DNA from 2 places in the Streptomyces sp. NPDC059832 genome. Region 2 is predicted to be linked to the other one. Evidence: riboswitches for the same ligand, from Rfam matches in the RefSeq annotation. Region 2 holds a riboswitch; the other holds the start of a gene.
The links. Region 2 has a riboswitch for glycine ahead of gcvP (aminomethyl-transferring glycine dehydrogenase). Riboswitches for the same ligand answer to the same signal wherever they lie in the genome.

Region 1: it holds a riboswitch for glycine, as region 2 does, so the genes downstream of both, gcvT (glycine cleavage system aminomethyltransferase GcvT) here and gcvP (aminomethyl-transferring glycine dehydrogenase) in region 2, are expected to answer to the same signal.

Annotation. Positions count from the first base shown of each region.
Region 1 is NZ_JBHWIY010000025.1:15,817-23,657, forward strand. Features, by position in the region: gene glyA (serine hydroxymethyltransferase) at 1-1,210, opposite strand, end outside; gene gcvH (glycine cleavage system protein GcvH) at 1,231-1,608, opposite strand; gene gcvT (glycine cleavage system aminomethyltransferase GcvT) at 1,701-2,828, opposite strand; glycine riboswitch at 2,969-3,066, opposite strand; gene ACFV8T_RS32490 (AAA family ATPase) at 3,226-3,918, shown strand; gene ACFV8T_RS32495 (enhanced serine sensitivity protein SseB) at 3,989-4,759, shown strand; gene ACFV8T_RS32500 (enhanced serine sensitivity protein SseB C-terminal domain-containing protein) at 4,939-5,718, shown strand; gene ACFV8T_RS32505 (ABC transporter permease) at 6,157-7,161, shown strand; gene ACFV8T_RS32510 (ABC transporter substrate-binding protein) at 7,257-7,841, shown strand, end outside.
Region 2 is NZ_JBHWIY010000039.1:58,107-65,947, forward strand. Features, by position in the region: gene ACFV8T_RS39095 (DUF5999 family protein) at 1-196, shown strand, start outside; gene gcvP (aminomethyl-transferring glycine dehydrogenase) at 284-3,169, opposite strand; glycine riboswitch at 3,364-3,460, opposite strand; gene ACFV8T_RS39105 (PRC-barrel domain-containing protein) at 3,574-3,942, shown strand; gene ACFV8T_RS39110 (DNA polymerase IV) at 3,867-5,327, opposite strand; gene ACFV8T_RS39115 (MerR family transcriptional regulator) at 5,385-6,002, opposite strand; gene ACFV8T_RS39120 (bifunctional nuclease family protein) at 6,171-6,644, opposite strand; gene ACFV8T_RS39125 (MerR family transcriptional regulator) at 6,698-7,438, opposite strand; gene ACFV8T_RS39130 (FHA domain-containing protein) at 7,456-7,841, opposite strand, start outside.

The DNA.
Region 1 (7,841 bases), on a different contig from region 2:
GGGCCTTCAGCGCGTCCGCGTCGTAGGACGGCTTGAGCGCGGCGGCGATGATCTCCGCGACCTCGGTGAAGTCCTCGGTCTGGAAACCGCGGGTCGCCAGGGCCGGCGTACCGATCCGCAGACCCGAGGTGACCATCGGCGGCCGCGGGTCGTTCGGGATGGCGTTCCGGTTGACCGTGATGCCCAGCTCGTGCAGCCGGTCCTCGGCCTGCTGGCCGTCCAGCTCGGAGTTGCGCAGGTCGACGAGGACCAGGTGGACGTCCGTACCGCCGGACAGCACGGAGACACCGACCTCGGTGACGTCCGGCTGGACCAGGCGCTCGGCGAGGATGCGGGCGCCGTCCAGGGTGCGCTGCTGGCGCTCCTTGAACTCCTCGGTCGCCGCGACCTTGAACGAGACCGCCTTGGCCGCGATCACGTGCTCCAGCGGACCGCCCTGCTGGCCCGGGAAGACCGCCGAGTTGATCTTCTTGGCGAGCTCCTGCGTCGACAGGATGACGCCACCGCGCGGACCGCCGAGGGTCTTGTGCGTGGTGGTCGTGACGACGTGGGCGTGCGGCACCGGGTTGGGGTGCAGACCCGCGGCCACCAGACCGGCGAAGTGCGCCATGTCGACCATCAGGTACGCGCCGACCTCGTCCGCGATGCGGCGGAAGGCGGCGAAGTCCAGCTGACGCGGGTACGCGGACCAGCCGGCGACGATCAGCTTCGGCTTGGACTCCTTGGCCAGACGCTCGACCTCGGCCATGTCCACGACGCCGGTCTCGTCGACGTGGTACGGGATCACGTTGTAGAGCTTGCCGGAGAAGTTGATCTTCATGCCGTGGGTCAGGTGACCGCCGTGGGCGAGGCTCAGGCCCATGATCGTGTCGCCCGGCTTGAGCAGCGCGAACATCGCGGCGGCGTTGGCCTGCGCACCGGAGTGCGGCTGGACGTTCGCGGCCTCGGCGCCGAACAGCGCCTTGATGCGGTCGATGGCGATCTGCTCGACGACGTCGACGTGCTCGCAGCCGCCGTAGTAGCGGCGGCCGGGGTAGCCCTCGGCGTACTTGTTGGTGAGGACGGAGCCCTGGGCCTCCATGACCGCGACCGGAGCGAAGTTCTCCGAGGCGATCATTTCGAGGGTGGACTGCTGGCGGTGGAGCTCGGCGTCGACAGCGGCGGCGACGTCCGGGTCCAGCTCGTGGAGGGAGGAGTTGAGAAGCGACATCAGGTGGTCCCTTTGGGTCTTCAGTTGCCGGAGAACTCGGTGTACTCGTCGGCGGAGAGCAGGTCCTTCGGCTCCTCCGCCATACGTACCTTGAACAGCCAGCCGCCCTCGAAGGGAGCGGAGTTCACCAGCGACGGGTCGTCCACGACGTCCTGGTTCGCCGCGGTGACCTCGCCGGTCACCGGCGAGTACAGGTCGCTCACCGACTTGGTCGACTCCAGCTCGCCACAGGTCTCGCCCGCGGTCACCGTGTCACCGACCTCGGGGAGCTGGGCGTAGACGACGTCGCCGAGCGCGTTGGCCGCGTACTCGGTGATACCGATCGTGGCCACACCGTCCTCGACGGCCGACAGCCACTCGTGCTCCTTGCTGTAACGCAGCTGCTGGGGGTTGCTCATGACCTGAATTCTCCTGTACGCGGGGGAGTGCTGATGAACGGTGGTCTTACGGTGTGAGACGCGACTGCGTCACTTCTTCGGGAGCGCCGACGTCACTTCTGGCGCTTGTAGAACGGCAGCGCCACGACTTCGTACGGCTCGTGGGTGCCCCGGATGTCCACTCCGACGCCTGCCGTGCCGGGCGTGGCGTGCGCGGCGTCCACGTACGCCATGGCGATCGGCTTGCCCAGGGTGGGCGACGGGGCGCCCGAGGTGACCTCGCCGATGACCTCGGCGCCGGTCCCGCCCACGGCGACGACGGAGAAGCCGGCGCGCGGCACCCGGCGGCCCTCGGCGACCAGCCCGACCAGCTTGCGCGGCGGAGCGGTCTCGGCACGCTCGGCGGCGGCCTCAAGGGCCTTGCGGCCGACGAAGTCGCCCTCCTTCTCGAACTTCACGACCCGGCCGAGACCGGCGTCGAACGGGGTCAGTGCCGTGGTCAGCTCGTGTCCGTACAGCGGCATGCCCGCCTCCAGGCGCAGCGTGTCGCGGCAGGAGAGCCCGCACGGGATCAGGCCGCGGGAGGCGCCCGCCTCGGTCAGCGCCTTCCACAGCTGCTCGGCGTGGACGGGGGCGACGAACAGCTCGAAGCCGTCCTCGCCGGTGTAGCCGGTACGGGCGATCAGCGCGGGGACCCCGGCGACCGTGCCGGGCAGCCCGGCGTAGTACTTGAGGCCGTCCAGGTCGGCATCGGTGACGGCGGCGAGGATCGCGGGGGACTCGGGACCCTGGACGGCGAGCAGCGCGTACGCGTCGCGGTCGTCGCGGACCTCGGCGTCGAAGCCCTCGGCCCGCGCGGTCAGCGCGTCCAGCACGATCTGGGCGTTGCCCGCGTTGGCGACGACCATGTACTCCGTCTCGCCGAGCCGGTAGACGATCAGGTCGTCCAGGATGCCGCCGTCCTCGGCGCAGATCATCGTGTAGCGCGCGCGGCCCACGGAGACGGTGCCGATGTTGCCGACCAGCGCGAAGTTCAGAAGCGCCACGGCCCCGGGGCCGGTGACGGTGATCTCGCCCATGTGCGAGAGGTCGAAGAGGCCGGCCTTCGTGCGCACGGCGTTGTGCTCGTCGCGCTCACTGGCGTAGCGCAGCGGCATGTCCCAGCCCGCGAAGTCGGTCATCGTGGCGCCCAGCGAGCGATGCAGGGCATCGAGGGCGGTGAGACGGGGGGCGGTGCTCATGGATATGGCTCCCAGGGCATGACGACGAGGACGATCCCTCCCCATCTGTCATCGGAACCTGAGAGGTTCGCCGAGAGCCCCGGAAGGGTTCGGCTTGCACCTTGGGTGGAGCCGCGCAGCGGCCCGCTTTTCAGATCTGCCTCATCCGCGCGGTACGGGGCCTGAGAGATTCAAGGGAGGAACTTGCTCCTTCGGCGCCCGGCACATGCAGTGACCGGAACTCTCCCGCGCGGATTCGAACGGCCTTTATGCAGTTGGCCGGGTCATCATCGCACGCATCGCGCCGGAGTGGGGCCTCGGTCCCCCACCGGAAATCAGCGGCGTGGACGGTTGTGCCGCATTACCTTTTCTTTACACTTCAGGGGCATACGTGGGGTGAGCCGACAGGGGGAGGGCGATGACGTTGCAGCGGTACGCGACGACCGCGGGGGTCGCGCACGGCGCGATGCCCGCACAGCCGGGGGCCCCGGAGAGTGAGGCGTCGGGCGCGCACGCGCCCGTCGTACGGGATCTCCGGGAGCGGTCCGGGCACAGCCCGCGCGGCCTGCGCTTCGCGGCCGGTGACGTGGTGGTGGTCTCCGGGCTGCCCGGCAGCGGCAAGTCGACGCTCATCCGGCGGGCGGTGACGACGGCGCACGCCATCGACTCCCAGGACACCCGTGACCGCTGGGCGCGGGCCGTGCCCCGCTTAGTTCCCTACGCCCTCTACCGCCCGCTCGTCCGCGCCGCCCACTACTGGGGGCTGTGGCGGGTGCTGCGTTCCGGGGAGTCCGTCGTCGTCCACGACTGCGGAACACAGGCCTGGGTGCGCGGCTGGCTGGCCCGTGGCGCGCGGCGCCGGGGCCGGGTCCTGCACCTCGTCCTGCTCGACGTCACGCCGCAGACGGCCAGGGAGGGCCAGCGCGAGCGCGGACGCGGCGTATCGGGATACGCCTTCGCCCGGCACCGCAGGGCGGTGGGCAGGCTGCTGAGGGCGATTGAGACGGGCCTGCTGCCGCCCGGCTGCGCCTCGGCGGTGCTGCTGGACCGGGAGGCGGCGGGGAGGCTCGGCCGGATCACCTTCGCGGACGGGCGGCCCGGGGCCGGGTAGCCGGGGCCGGGGCAGCTGTCGGGGCGGGCGTTAATCTTCTGCCGGAAAGCTTGGGCGAGAAGGGGAAGCAGTGGACGTTCCGGCACAGGTCCAGTCCCATCCGCAGGGCGGATGGCCGGCCAATGAGCTCGAAGAAGTGCTGATGGCCTCGGTGGGCATCCCGGAGGCGGGCGGACGGCTCGTCGAGGTGCTCGGACGCAGCCATGTCTGGGTGCCCCTGCCCAATGGCGGCGGACCCGACTCGGCGGACCTGGACCTGCCGACGTTGGAGATCGAGGGCGCTCCGTACGTCCCCGTGTTCAGCTCCGAACAGCAGTTCCTCACCTGCGTCGGTACCCATATGTCCTTCACCGTCGCGCCCGCCCGCGACTTCGCCCGCGGGCTGCCGCCGCAGCTCGGCATGGCCGTGAACCCGGGCGGCGCGGTCGGGATGCCGCTGCCGCCCCCCGCCGTGGCCGAGCTCTGCCGGGCCGGACGCACCCCGCTGGACGGGCCGGCCAGCGGCGGCAGGGTCCGGCTGTACGAACCGGACTGGAGGGAGGAGCCCGTCGACTTCCTCGCCGCGGCGGCCGGTGAGTTCGAGGAGAGCGGTGTCGTGCTCTCCGCCCGCCGGGCGCTGGCCAGCATCGAGGGCGGCGACCCCGTCCTCTTCATCGGCGTCGAGTTCTCCACCTGGGAAGGCGCGGGGCGCAATGCCCCGATGGACGCCCTCGGCCGCGCTCTGGGCCGGGTCGAGGTGCCCTGGGTGGTCAATCTCGTCCTGCTCGATGTGGCACAGGACCCGGTCGGCGACTGGATACGGGAGAAGATCCAGCCGTTCTACCAGCGGGCGGGCCAGTAGCCCCCGGCGCGGCGCCCGCGGCGGGCACCGGCGTGGAGCACCGCTTCGACCCATGGCGTCAAGTCGGTGTCAGGACCGGCGCATAAGCTGGTTTCATGGCTGGTGCCTCGGCATCATGCCGCACCCGTGTGCCCGGGAGCGGCCGGCCGACACAGTGGATCGAAGAGGGGCGGGACCAGGTGAGTGCGTCAGGCACCGCGGCGGCCGGGCAGGTCGAGCACATGCTGCGCCAAGTGACGCCCGGACGCTACGACGCGTACGAGGCGCTGCTGCAGGCCCTCGTGAACGGCCGGATCTGGATGCTCCTCTGGCACGGCCAGGCGGGCTCGCCCGACGCCCAGTACGGGAACATGGAGGTCGACGGCCTCGGCTACGCCCCCTGTGTGACCTCAGCCCAGGAGCTCTCCGCCAGCGGCTGGAACCGCGCCCATGAGCTGGTCGGCGGCCTGGACATCGCCCGCGCCCTCTTCCCCGACCGCTGGGGCATCTGGCTCAACCCGCACGCCCCGGGCGGCGGCGTCGGCATCCCCTGGCTGGACCTGCGCCGGATCGCCACCGGTCTCGACCGGATGCCCGCGGGTCCGCTCCGGCTCACCGAGCCGGCCATCGAGATCCCGCAGTTCTACGCCCTGCTCACGCAGAACGCCCACCACACCCCGGCCATCCGCTCGCTGCGCCGCGCCTGGGTGCAGCCCGCGCTCGGGGTCCCGTACCTCACCATCGGTCTCGACCTCTACGACACCAGCCCGCCCTCGGTGGACGCGGCGCGCGCGATGATGCAGCAGTCGATCTCCGCCGTCCCGGACGGGCTGCCCGTCTCCACCGTCGCGATGTCCGACGAGTACGACCCGGTCGCGATGTGGCTGCGCGCCAACGCCCGCCCGTTCTACGACCGCGAGGCGCATGCCCCGGCGGCCCCCGTCGCGGGCTACGGCTACCCGCCGCAGGGCGCGTACTGACCCTTCCGGGGCTGTTCGCCCCCCGGAGTCCGGATTGCGGGTGTGCGTGCCGGAATTCCGTAACGCGGCCATAAGTCATCAACTCCCCCGATGTCGGCGCGTGTTCATCTGCCCCGTGCCGCAACCGGCCGCCGGTGTCCGAGATTTCCGGGCTGGGCATGTCTGGTGGTGAAAGCGTCGCGAATCTGCGCTCCCGCCCCCTTCCGCCTCAACTGACCTGTGTTCGGGGGGCGTTCACTTCCGTCCGGATAACGGAACACCCAGGCCCGCATCACGGTTAGGCATCCATTCGCCTGTCGGTATGGCTACCTGTAGTGACGGCAATGAAGACTCCCGCAGCAAGGGCGTCTTGCCGCCTCTGCGTACGACTGACTGATCGCGCCGCCACAGCGGCCAGTTCGGCCCGGCCACCGCCGGTTGAGAGGGGTCCTTGCCACGATGACGGCACCACTGCACGAGCCGACCACGGAAGCGGATCCGATCGCGGCCGGCGGTCCCGCAGTCGACTCCGGGGTGAAGAAGGTCGAGGGGCGCTCCCTCAAGCAGATCGCCTGGAACCGCCTCAAGCAGGACAAGGTCGCTCTGACGGGTGGCATCGTTGTCCTCGTCCTGGTCGTGGTGGCGGTCTTCGCGCCCCTCATCGTCGGCCTGCTGGGGCATCCGCCGAACGATTTCCACCAGGACAAGCTCGACCCGCTGACCAATCTCCCCACGGGCAGCCTCGGCGGAGTGAGCGGCGACTATCTCTTCGGCGTCGAGCCCAACAAGGGGCGCGACGTCTTCAGCCGGATCGTCTACGGCGCCCGGATCTCGCTGCTCGTGGCCTTCCTGGCGGCCCTGGTCGCCGTCGCCCTCGGCACCCTCTTCGGGATCATCGCCGGATACTTCGGCGGCTGGGTGGACGCGGTGATCAGCCGGGTCATGGACGTGCTGCTGTCCTTCCCGCAGCTCCTCTTCATCATCTCCCTGGTCTCGGTCCTGCCCGACGATCTGCTCGGCCTGACCGGCAGCGGCGTACGCATCGCCGTACTCGTCGCCGTCATCGGCTTCTTCGGCTGGCCGTACGTCGGACGCATCGTCCGGGGCCAGACGCTCTCGCTGCGCGAGCGCGAGTACGTGGAGGCGGCGCGCAGCCTCGGCGGCGGACGGACCCACATCCTCTTCCGCGAGCTGCTGCCCAACCTGGTCGCGCCGATCACCGTCTACGCGACCCTCATGATCCCCACCAACATCCTCACCGAAGCGGCCCTCAGCTTCCTCGGTGCAGGTGTCCGGCCGCCCACCGCCTCCTGGGGCGGGATGCTGCGGGACGCACTGGAAACGTATGAGCACGACCCGATGTTCATGGTCTTCCCCGGCGTGACGATCTTCATCACCGTGCTGGCCTTCAACCTCTTCGGGGACGGGCTGCGTGACGCCCTGGACCCCAAGGGGACCCGATAACCCACGACTTGCCCCTGCCGCATCGTCAGGTGGCTTTTCCCATGGTTCTCCGGCAAGCAACGGCCTGGGACCGCGATCTCGGAGGTTACGAGAAAATGTCCACAGTTACCTCGAAACGACGGCTCACCGCTGGTGCGGCCCTCGTGGTCGCGGCGCTGATGACCACCACGGCGTGCGGCGGCGGCGGCGACAGCGAAGGCGGCGGCAAGTCGAAGGGCGCCGGCTTCAACGCGGCGTTCAACAAGGTCGCCAACCCGTCCACCAAAAAGGGTGGAACGCTGAAGATGGTCGGCAAGCAGGACCTCGACTCCGCCGACCCCCAGCGTGCCTACTACGGCATGGCCTGGGACTTCATGCGCTTCTACACCCGCCAGCTGGTCACGTACGACGCCAAGCCGGGTGTGGCCTCCACCAAGCTGGTCGGTGACCTGGCCACCGGCCCCGGTGAGATCACGGACGGCGGCAAGACCTACACGTACAAGCTGCGTGATGGCCTGACCTGGGAGGACGGCTCCAAGCTGACCTCCAAGGACGTCAAGTACGGCATCGAGCGCATCTGGGCGACGGACACCATCACCGGTGGCCCGCAGTACCTGAAGCAGACGCTGGACCCCAAGGGTGAGTACAAGGGCCCCTACAAGGACAAGTCCGCGGACAAGCTCGGCCTCAAGTCGATCGAG
Region 2 (7,841 bases):
CCAGCCACCATGCCCGACCGCCGACTCAGCCGACCGGGAAGCCGCCCGCCTGACGGCGCACCACCCGGAACAGGGCTGGAGCCTGCTGTGCAACGGAGTCCTGCTCTTCGAGGACACCGGTGAGCTGCTCCCGGACGGTCAGATCATCGCCCCGCACCGACCCCTGGGGACCGCTCGGGTGATGAAGGCCGCCTGACCGCGGCCGGTAAGAGCTGGGGCCGGCCCGGAGACTTCTCCGAACCGGCCCCGACGCATGTCCGCGTCACACGGTGCCGCTCATGACTCAGTTGTCGTACTCGTCCAGCGGCGGGCAGGAGCAGACGAGGTTGCGGTCGCCGAAGGCGCCGTCGATCCGGCGCACCGGCGGCCAGTACTTGTCGGCGGCCGAGACTCCGGCCGGGAAGACCGCCACCTCACGGCTGTATCCGTGCTTCCACTCCCCGCCCAGCATCGCCGCGGTGTGCGGGGCGTTGTGCAGCGGGTTGTCGTCCGCGCTCCACTCGCCGGAGGCCACCTTCTCCACCTCGTCGCGAATGGCGATCATCGTGTCGCAGAACCGGTCGAGCTCCGCGAGGTTCTCGCTCTCGGTCGGCTCGATCATCAGCGTTCCGGCGACCGGGAACGACATGGTCGGCGAGTGGAAACCGTAGTCGATCAGCCGCTTGGCGATGTCGTCGACGCTGACGCCGGTGGCCTTGGAGATCGGCCGCAGGTCCACGATGCACTCGTGCGCGACCAGACCGGCCGGGCCGTTGTACAGGATCGGGTAGTGCGGTTCCAGACGCTTGGCGATGTAGTTGGCCGCGAGCACGGCGACCTGCGTCGCACGCTTCAGGCCCTCCCCGCCCATCAGGCGAACGTACGCCCAGGAGATGGGGAGAATGCCGGCCGAGCCCCACGGAGCGGCCGAGATCGGCCCGACGCCGGTCTCGGGGCCCGCCGAGGGCTGCAGCGGGTGGTTCGGCAGGTACGGCGCGAGGTGGGCCCGCACCCCGACCGGGCCGACGCCGGGGCCGCCGCCGCCGTGCGGGATGCAGAAGGTCTTGTGCAGGTTCAGGTGCGAGACGTCGCCACCGAACCGGCCCGGCCGGGCGAGGCCCACCAGCGCGTTGAGGTTGGCGCCGTCGACGTACACCTGGCCGCCGGCGTCGTGCACCTCGGCGCAGATGTCGGCGACGTGCTCCTCGAACACGCCGTGCGTCGACGGGTACGTGATCATGAGCACGGCGAGCTCGTCGCGGTGCTTCTCGATCTTGGCGCGGAGGTCCTCCATGTCGACCTCGCCGTCGTCGGCGGTCTTGACCACGACGACCTTCATGCCGGCCATCACGGCGCTGGCCGCGTTGGTGCCGTGCGCGGAGGACGGGATGAGGCAGACGGTGCGCTGCTCGTCACCGTTGGCCCGGTGGTACGCCCGTACGGCCAGCAGGCCCGCGAACTCGCCCTGCGAGCCCGCGTTCGGCTGGATGGAGACCGCGTCGTACCCGGTGACCTCGGCGAGGCGCTCCTCCAGCTCACGGATGAGGGTGAGGAAACCCTGCGCCTGCTCGGCCGGGGCGAAGGGGTGCAGCGCTCCGAACTCGGGCCAGGTGATCGACTCCATCTCGGTGGTCGCGTTCAGCTTCATGGTGCAGGAGCCGAGCGGGATCATGCCGCGGTCCAGCGCGTAGTCGCGGTCGGCGAGCTTGCGCAGGTAGCGCAGCATCGCGGTCTCGGAACGGTACTGGTGGAAGACCGGGTGCGTGAGGATCTCGTCGGTGCGCAGCAGACCCCCGGGCAGCGCGTCGGCGGCGCCGGCGTCCAGCTCCTCGATGTCCCCGTCGGCACCGAAGGCGGCCCAGACGGCGGCGATCTGCGTACGCGTGGTGGTCTCGTCGCAGGCGAGGGAGACCAGGTCGGCGTCGACGAGCCGCAGGTTGACCCCGCGCTCGCGGGCATCCGCGACGATGTCGGCGGCCTTCCCCGGGACGCGCACGGTGAGGGTGTCGAAGTGGGCGCCGGTCACGACATCGATACCGGAGGCGCGCAGGCCCTCGGCCAGGATCGTCGCGTAGCGGTGGGTGCGCAGGGCGATCGTCCGCAGCCCGTCCGGGCCGTGGTAGACGGCGTACATTCCGGCCATGACGGCGAGCAGCACCTGGGCGGTACAGATGTTGCTGGTGGCCTTCTCGCGGCGGATGTGCTGCTCGCGGGTCTGCAGGGCCAGCCGGTAGGCCTTGTTGCCGTCCGCGTCGACGGAGACTCCGACGAGACGGCCGGGAAGGCTGCGGGCGAACTTCTCGCGTACGGCCATGAAGCCGGCGTGCGGTCCGCCGAAGCCCATCGGCACACCGAAGCGCTGCGTGGTACCGACCGCGATGTCCGCGCCCAGGTCACCGGGCGAGGTGAGCAGGGTCAGGGCCAGCAGATCGGCGGCGACCGTGACGATCGCACCCAGCTCGTGGGCCTGCTCGATGACGGGTTCGATGTTCCGCACCGCCCCGGACGCGCCCGGGTACTGCACCAGGACACCGAAGACTCCGCGCTCGGCGATCTCCGCCGGGATGCCGTCGGACAGGTCGGCGACGACGACCTCGACACCGGTCGGCTCGGCGCGGGTCTCGATGACCGCGATCGTCTGCGGCAGGGTGTCGGTGTCGACGAGGAAGACGCCGTCCTTGACCTTGCCGACGCGCCGGGAGAGGGCCATGGCCTCGGCGGCCGCGGTGCCCTCGTCGAGCAAGGAGGCGCCGGAGGTGGGCAGCCCGGTCAGCTCGGCGACCATCGTCTGGAAGTTGAGGAGTGCCTCCAGGCGGCCCTGCGAGATCTCCGGCTGGTACGGCGTGTAGGCCGTGTACCAGGCGGGGTTCTCCATGACGTTGCGCAGGATCACCGGCGGGGTGAAGGTGCCGTAGTAGCCGAGTCCGATCATCGGGGCCAGCACCTGATTGCGGTCCGCGAGGGCGCGCAGCTCGGCGAGGACCTCGGCCTCGGTACGCGCGGTCGGCAGCCCGAGTGCCTCCGTGCTCCTGATGACGTCGGGCACGGCGGCCGCGGTGAGCTCGTCCAGCGAGCCGTAACCGACCTGGGCGAGCATCTTCGACTGCGCCTCGGCATCGGGTCCGATGTGGCGCTGCTCGAACGGAATGCCCTGCTCCAGCTGGGAGAGCGGAGTGCGACGGGGGGTCATGGTGGAGGCCTCCTGGTCTGTCACGACCTGCGAGGGGCACCACGGCGCGGGTGCCCGAACGGCCTCCCCCTCTGTCATCTCAACCTGAGAGCTTCACCGGCACGCCTTGCGGCATACCGGTTTTCACCGTCGGTGAGGAAAGGAATCGCACCGGCATTCGGCCGCACGAATCCCGCCCTGCTTTCCAGAGTGACCTCGTCCGTGCGGTACGGGGGCCTGAGAGATTCCGGGGAGGATTTGCTCCTTCGGCGCCTTCGGATCAGCTCCGGAGGACTCTCCCGCACGGGGTCAGCAGCCATCACCAGCCTACCAGCGGGGTTCATGGCTGATTTCTCGAGTGGCCAACCACCCGGATCTGCCCTTTTGTAGTGCTTGTGGAGTAGCCGCGACCAGTGGGAGGGACCGTGCAGACCGACATCGATCCGCGCAGCCTGATCGGCCGCAAGGCGTTCGACCGCAAGGGCACCAAGATCGGGACCGTGGACGAGGTGTACCTCGACGACGCTACCGGTGTGCCCGAGTGGGCGGCCGTACGTACCGGACTCTTCAGCCGGGACGCGTTCGTCCCGCTGGAACCCAGCGAATTCGTGGAGGATTCGCTCCGCATCCCCTTCGACCGCGCGCTGATCAAGGAAGCGCCCGACTTCGGCGTCGGCCGCCATCTCTCACCGGAACAGGAGCTCCAGCTCTACCGGCACTACGGTCTGGACTCCCCGCCCGAGGGGGCCGGCCCGGACAGGGACTTCGGCAGACTGGCCGGCCAGGACGAGTAGTCCACCGGGTCCCGCACCAACGGCAGCGGATCGGCCGGCCGGAGCTCCGGGTCGTCGATCCGGAACGTACGCACCCGGCCGGGCGCCGACTCGGGCTCCTCGAACCGCACGGTCACCCGGCCGACGCCGCTGCCCTGCACCCAGCCATGGCCGTATGCGTCATGGCGTACGTCGTGTCCGGCGGGCCAGCGCCGCGCGGCGCGCTGCTCGGCGGTCTCCTCGGCCTCCGCCCGGCGATCGTCCGGCGGCCCGGCCCCGTCGCCCCCGGACGGCGTCGTCTCCGCAGCCGGATCCTCGGTCGCGGCCCGCTCACCGGCGGCCTGGGCGAAGAGGTCCTCCTGCGTGTAGTCGGCAAGCCCCGTCACGCCCACTCCGAGGAGCCGGACGCCTCCGGTGGTGTCCACTGCCTCCAGGAGCCGCGCGGCGGCCTCACGGACCACTGTGGGGTCGTCCGTGGGCCCCCGCAGCGTCTCGGACCGCGTGAGCGTCGAGAAGTCGTACCTGCGCACCTTCAGCACCACCGTCCGCCCGGACCGACCCGCGCCCCGCAGCCGCTGGACGCAGCGGCCGGCCAGTCGCTCGACCTCCGTCCTGATCCGCACCCGGTCGTGCAGGTCGGCGTCGAAGGTGTCCTCGACCGACACCGATTTCGCGTCCCGCTCCGCGACCACCGGCCGGTCGTCGTACCCGAACGCCATCCGGTGGAGCGAGCCGCCGTGCGCCTTCCCCAGCAGACGTACGAGCTCGTCCTCGCCCGCCTCGACCAGGTCGTCGACCGTGGTCATCCCGGCACGGCGCAGATGGTCCGCCGTCGCCGGCCCGACACCGGGGAGAATCCGCACCGACATGGGTGCGAGCAGCGCCCGCTCCGTGCCCGGTTCTATGAGCAGCAGGCCGTTCGGCTTCGCCTCCTCCGAAGCGATCTTGGCCAGCATCTTGGAACCGGCGAGCCCCACCGAGCCGGTGAGCCCGGTCACCGCCTTGATGGCCGTACGCAGCTGCTCGCCGATCTCCAGCGCGGAATCCGTGTCGTCGGCCGTCCCGCCGGCCTCCAGGTCGACGAAGGCCTCGTCCAGGCTGAGGGGCTCCACCAACGGGGAGAGCCGCGCGAGCAGCTCCATCACCTGGTCGCTCACCGTCCGGTACAACTGGAAGCGGGGCACCAGATAGGCCGCGTTGGGCGCCAGCCGCCGCGCCTGCGCCATGGGCATGGCCGAGTGCACCCCGAAGCGTCGCGCCTCGTACGAGGCGGTGGCGACGACTCCGCGTGGTCCCAGTCCGCCGACCACGACCGGCTTGCCGCGCAGGCTCGGCTTCGCCGCCTGCTCGGCAGAGGCGTAGAAGGCATCCATGTCCAGATGCAGGATGGTGGGCGCGGCTCTCACATCAATCGATGCTGCCCTACGGCACTGACAATCGCCGCGCCCGAACCGTCGGCCGCGTCAGCCGGCGCGATTGCGACGCCGCGCGAGCTCATCGGTGGGGTTGTTCCCGATGAGGGTCTCGCCGGTGTCCACCCGCTCGCCGTGCAGTTGCGAGAGGGCGGCGTCCACGTCCTGCCACACCACACCCACCGCGATGCCGAAGACCCCCTGGCCGCCCTGGAGCAGGCTGACGACCTCGTCGGGCGAGGAACACTCGTAGACCGTCGCCCCGTCGCTCATCAGCGTCATCCGCTCAAGGTCCTGGAATCCCCGGGCCCGCAGATGCTGAACCGTGGTGCGGATGTTCTGGAGTGCCACACCCGTGTCCAGGAAGCGCTTCACGATCTTCAGCAGGACGACGTCCCGAAAGCTGTAGAGCCGCTGTGTGCCGGAGCCGTACGCCGGACGCACGCTCGGCTCCACCAGCCCCGTACGCGCCCAGTAATCAAGCTGCCGGTAGGTGATCCCGGCAGCCGCGCAGGCGGTCGGCCCGCGGTAGCCGATGTCGTTGGCCGATGCCATTCCGTCCCCCGCCACCGCCGCCGGTTGAACCGGTTGCACGATGGTGTGGTCGGCTGTACTCCCCTGCTGCGGATACGGCCCACCCGCTGCCGTACCGTCGCCGCTGCTTCTCACGCCGACCTCCGTCCTTGACCTGCCATCTCGAAGGTAGGCAGTCACTCGGGGTGCGTCAACGATCGCCACACTCGGCACGCCGAGTGATAATCACCCTGAGGGTGGTTTCCCGTGACTCACGAGCGGGAAAGGCTTGCCGGATGCGCTGACGGCGGCCCCGAAGAACGGTCACTGACTGTTGGTACCGAAATCCTCCGGAGAGATCTGATCGAGGAACTCGCGGAATTTCTCCACCTCATCCTCCTGCTCGTCCGGGATGGCGATGCCGGCGTCGTCGAGCACCCCGTCACTGCCGTAGATCGGCGTTCCGGTGCGCAACGCGAGCGCTATGGCGTCGGACGGCCGCGCGCTCACCTCGACCCCGCTGGCGAAGACCAGCTCCGCGTAGAAGACCCCTTCCCGGAGGTCCGTGATGCGGACCTCGGTGAGCTCCTGGCCGACGGCCTCGAGCACGTCCTTGAAGAGATCATGGGTCAGCGGCCTGGCCGGAGCCATGCCCTGCTGGGCGAAGGCGATCGCGGTCGCCTCACCAGGACCGATCCAAATGGGGAGGTACCGGTCGCCTCCCACTTCACGCAGGAGCACGATCGGTTGGTTGGAGGGCATTTCCACCCGGACACCCACAACGTCGAGCTCGTTCACACAGCAACCCTAGGACGTGCCCGGCAGGTTTGGGTAGTCGGGCACCGGCGTGATCAGTGGAGCCGGATGTGCAGAGCGCTCTGCACAAGGGCCGAATGAAGCCTCACGGACAGCTCCGCAAGCTCTTTCGCAGTGGCCTCCGCATAGGCTCTGGTCTGCGGATTCCGGTGCCGGCGCAAGGGTGCGACCACCTGCTCGATGAGCCCGACCTCGCGATCCGCAGCCGCTCGCATGGCACGCAGGTGACGCGGTTCCAGACCGAACCTGCCCAGATCCGCCACAAGCTTGGCGACTGTGACCATCTCGGCGTCGTAACCGCCCTCGGCGGTCGGAACGACCAGGCCGTACGACTCCCACTCGTCCAGGTCGCTCTCGGTGACCTCGGCGGCCGCCAGCAGCTCGGCACGGCCGATCCGGGCCGCGGTGGCCCGTCCGGGCTCCGCCTCCCAGCCGCCGGTCAGGTCCCGCGGGCCGCCCCCGGACGGGAGGGCGGCCTGTTCACCACGGGCGAGGGCATCCAGATGCTCACGGATGACCTTCAGCGGGAGGTAGTGGTCCCGCTGCATGCGCAGCACCTGAGCCAGCCGCTCCACATCGGCACTACGGAACTTGCGATAGCCGGACGGGGTCCGCTGCGGCTCGACGAGCCCTTCGGCCTCCAGGAACCGAATCTTGGAGATCGTGACCTCGGGGAACTCGTCCCGCAGCCGCAGGAGCACCGTGCCGATGCTCATCGGGCGGTCGTCGGCGGTGGCGGTGCCGGCCACGGCACCGCCCGTCGGTGTTCTCAGCATGGACCTTCCCTGACGGGTCAGATACCGCGCTGGCTCGCGTAGAAGACCAGCCGGTACTTGCCGATCTGCACTTCGTCGCCGTTGGACAGGGCGACGGAGTCGATGCGCTCACGGTTGACGTAGGTGCCGTTCAGGCTGCCCACGTCCCCGACCGTGAAGCTGCCGTCGGGGCTCCTGCGGAACTCCACATGCCGCCGCGACACCGTCACGTCGTCGAGGAAGATGTCGCTCTGCGGGTGGCGGCCGGCCGTGGTCAGCTCGCTGTCCAGCAGGAAGCGGCTGCCGGAGTTCGGACCACGACGCACCACCAGGAGCGCCGAGCCGAGCGGAAGGGCATCGACGGCGGCCTGTGCCTCGGGCGAGAGGGACGGAACGGCCGTCTGCCCGGTGACCTCCGCCTCGT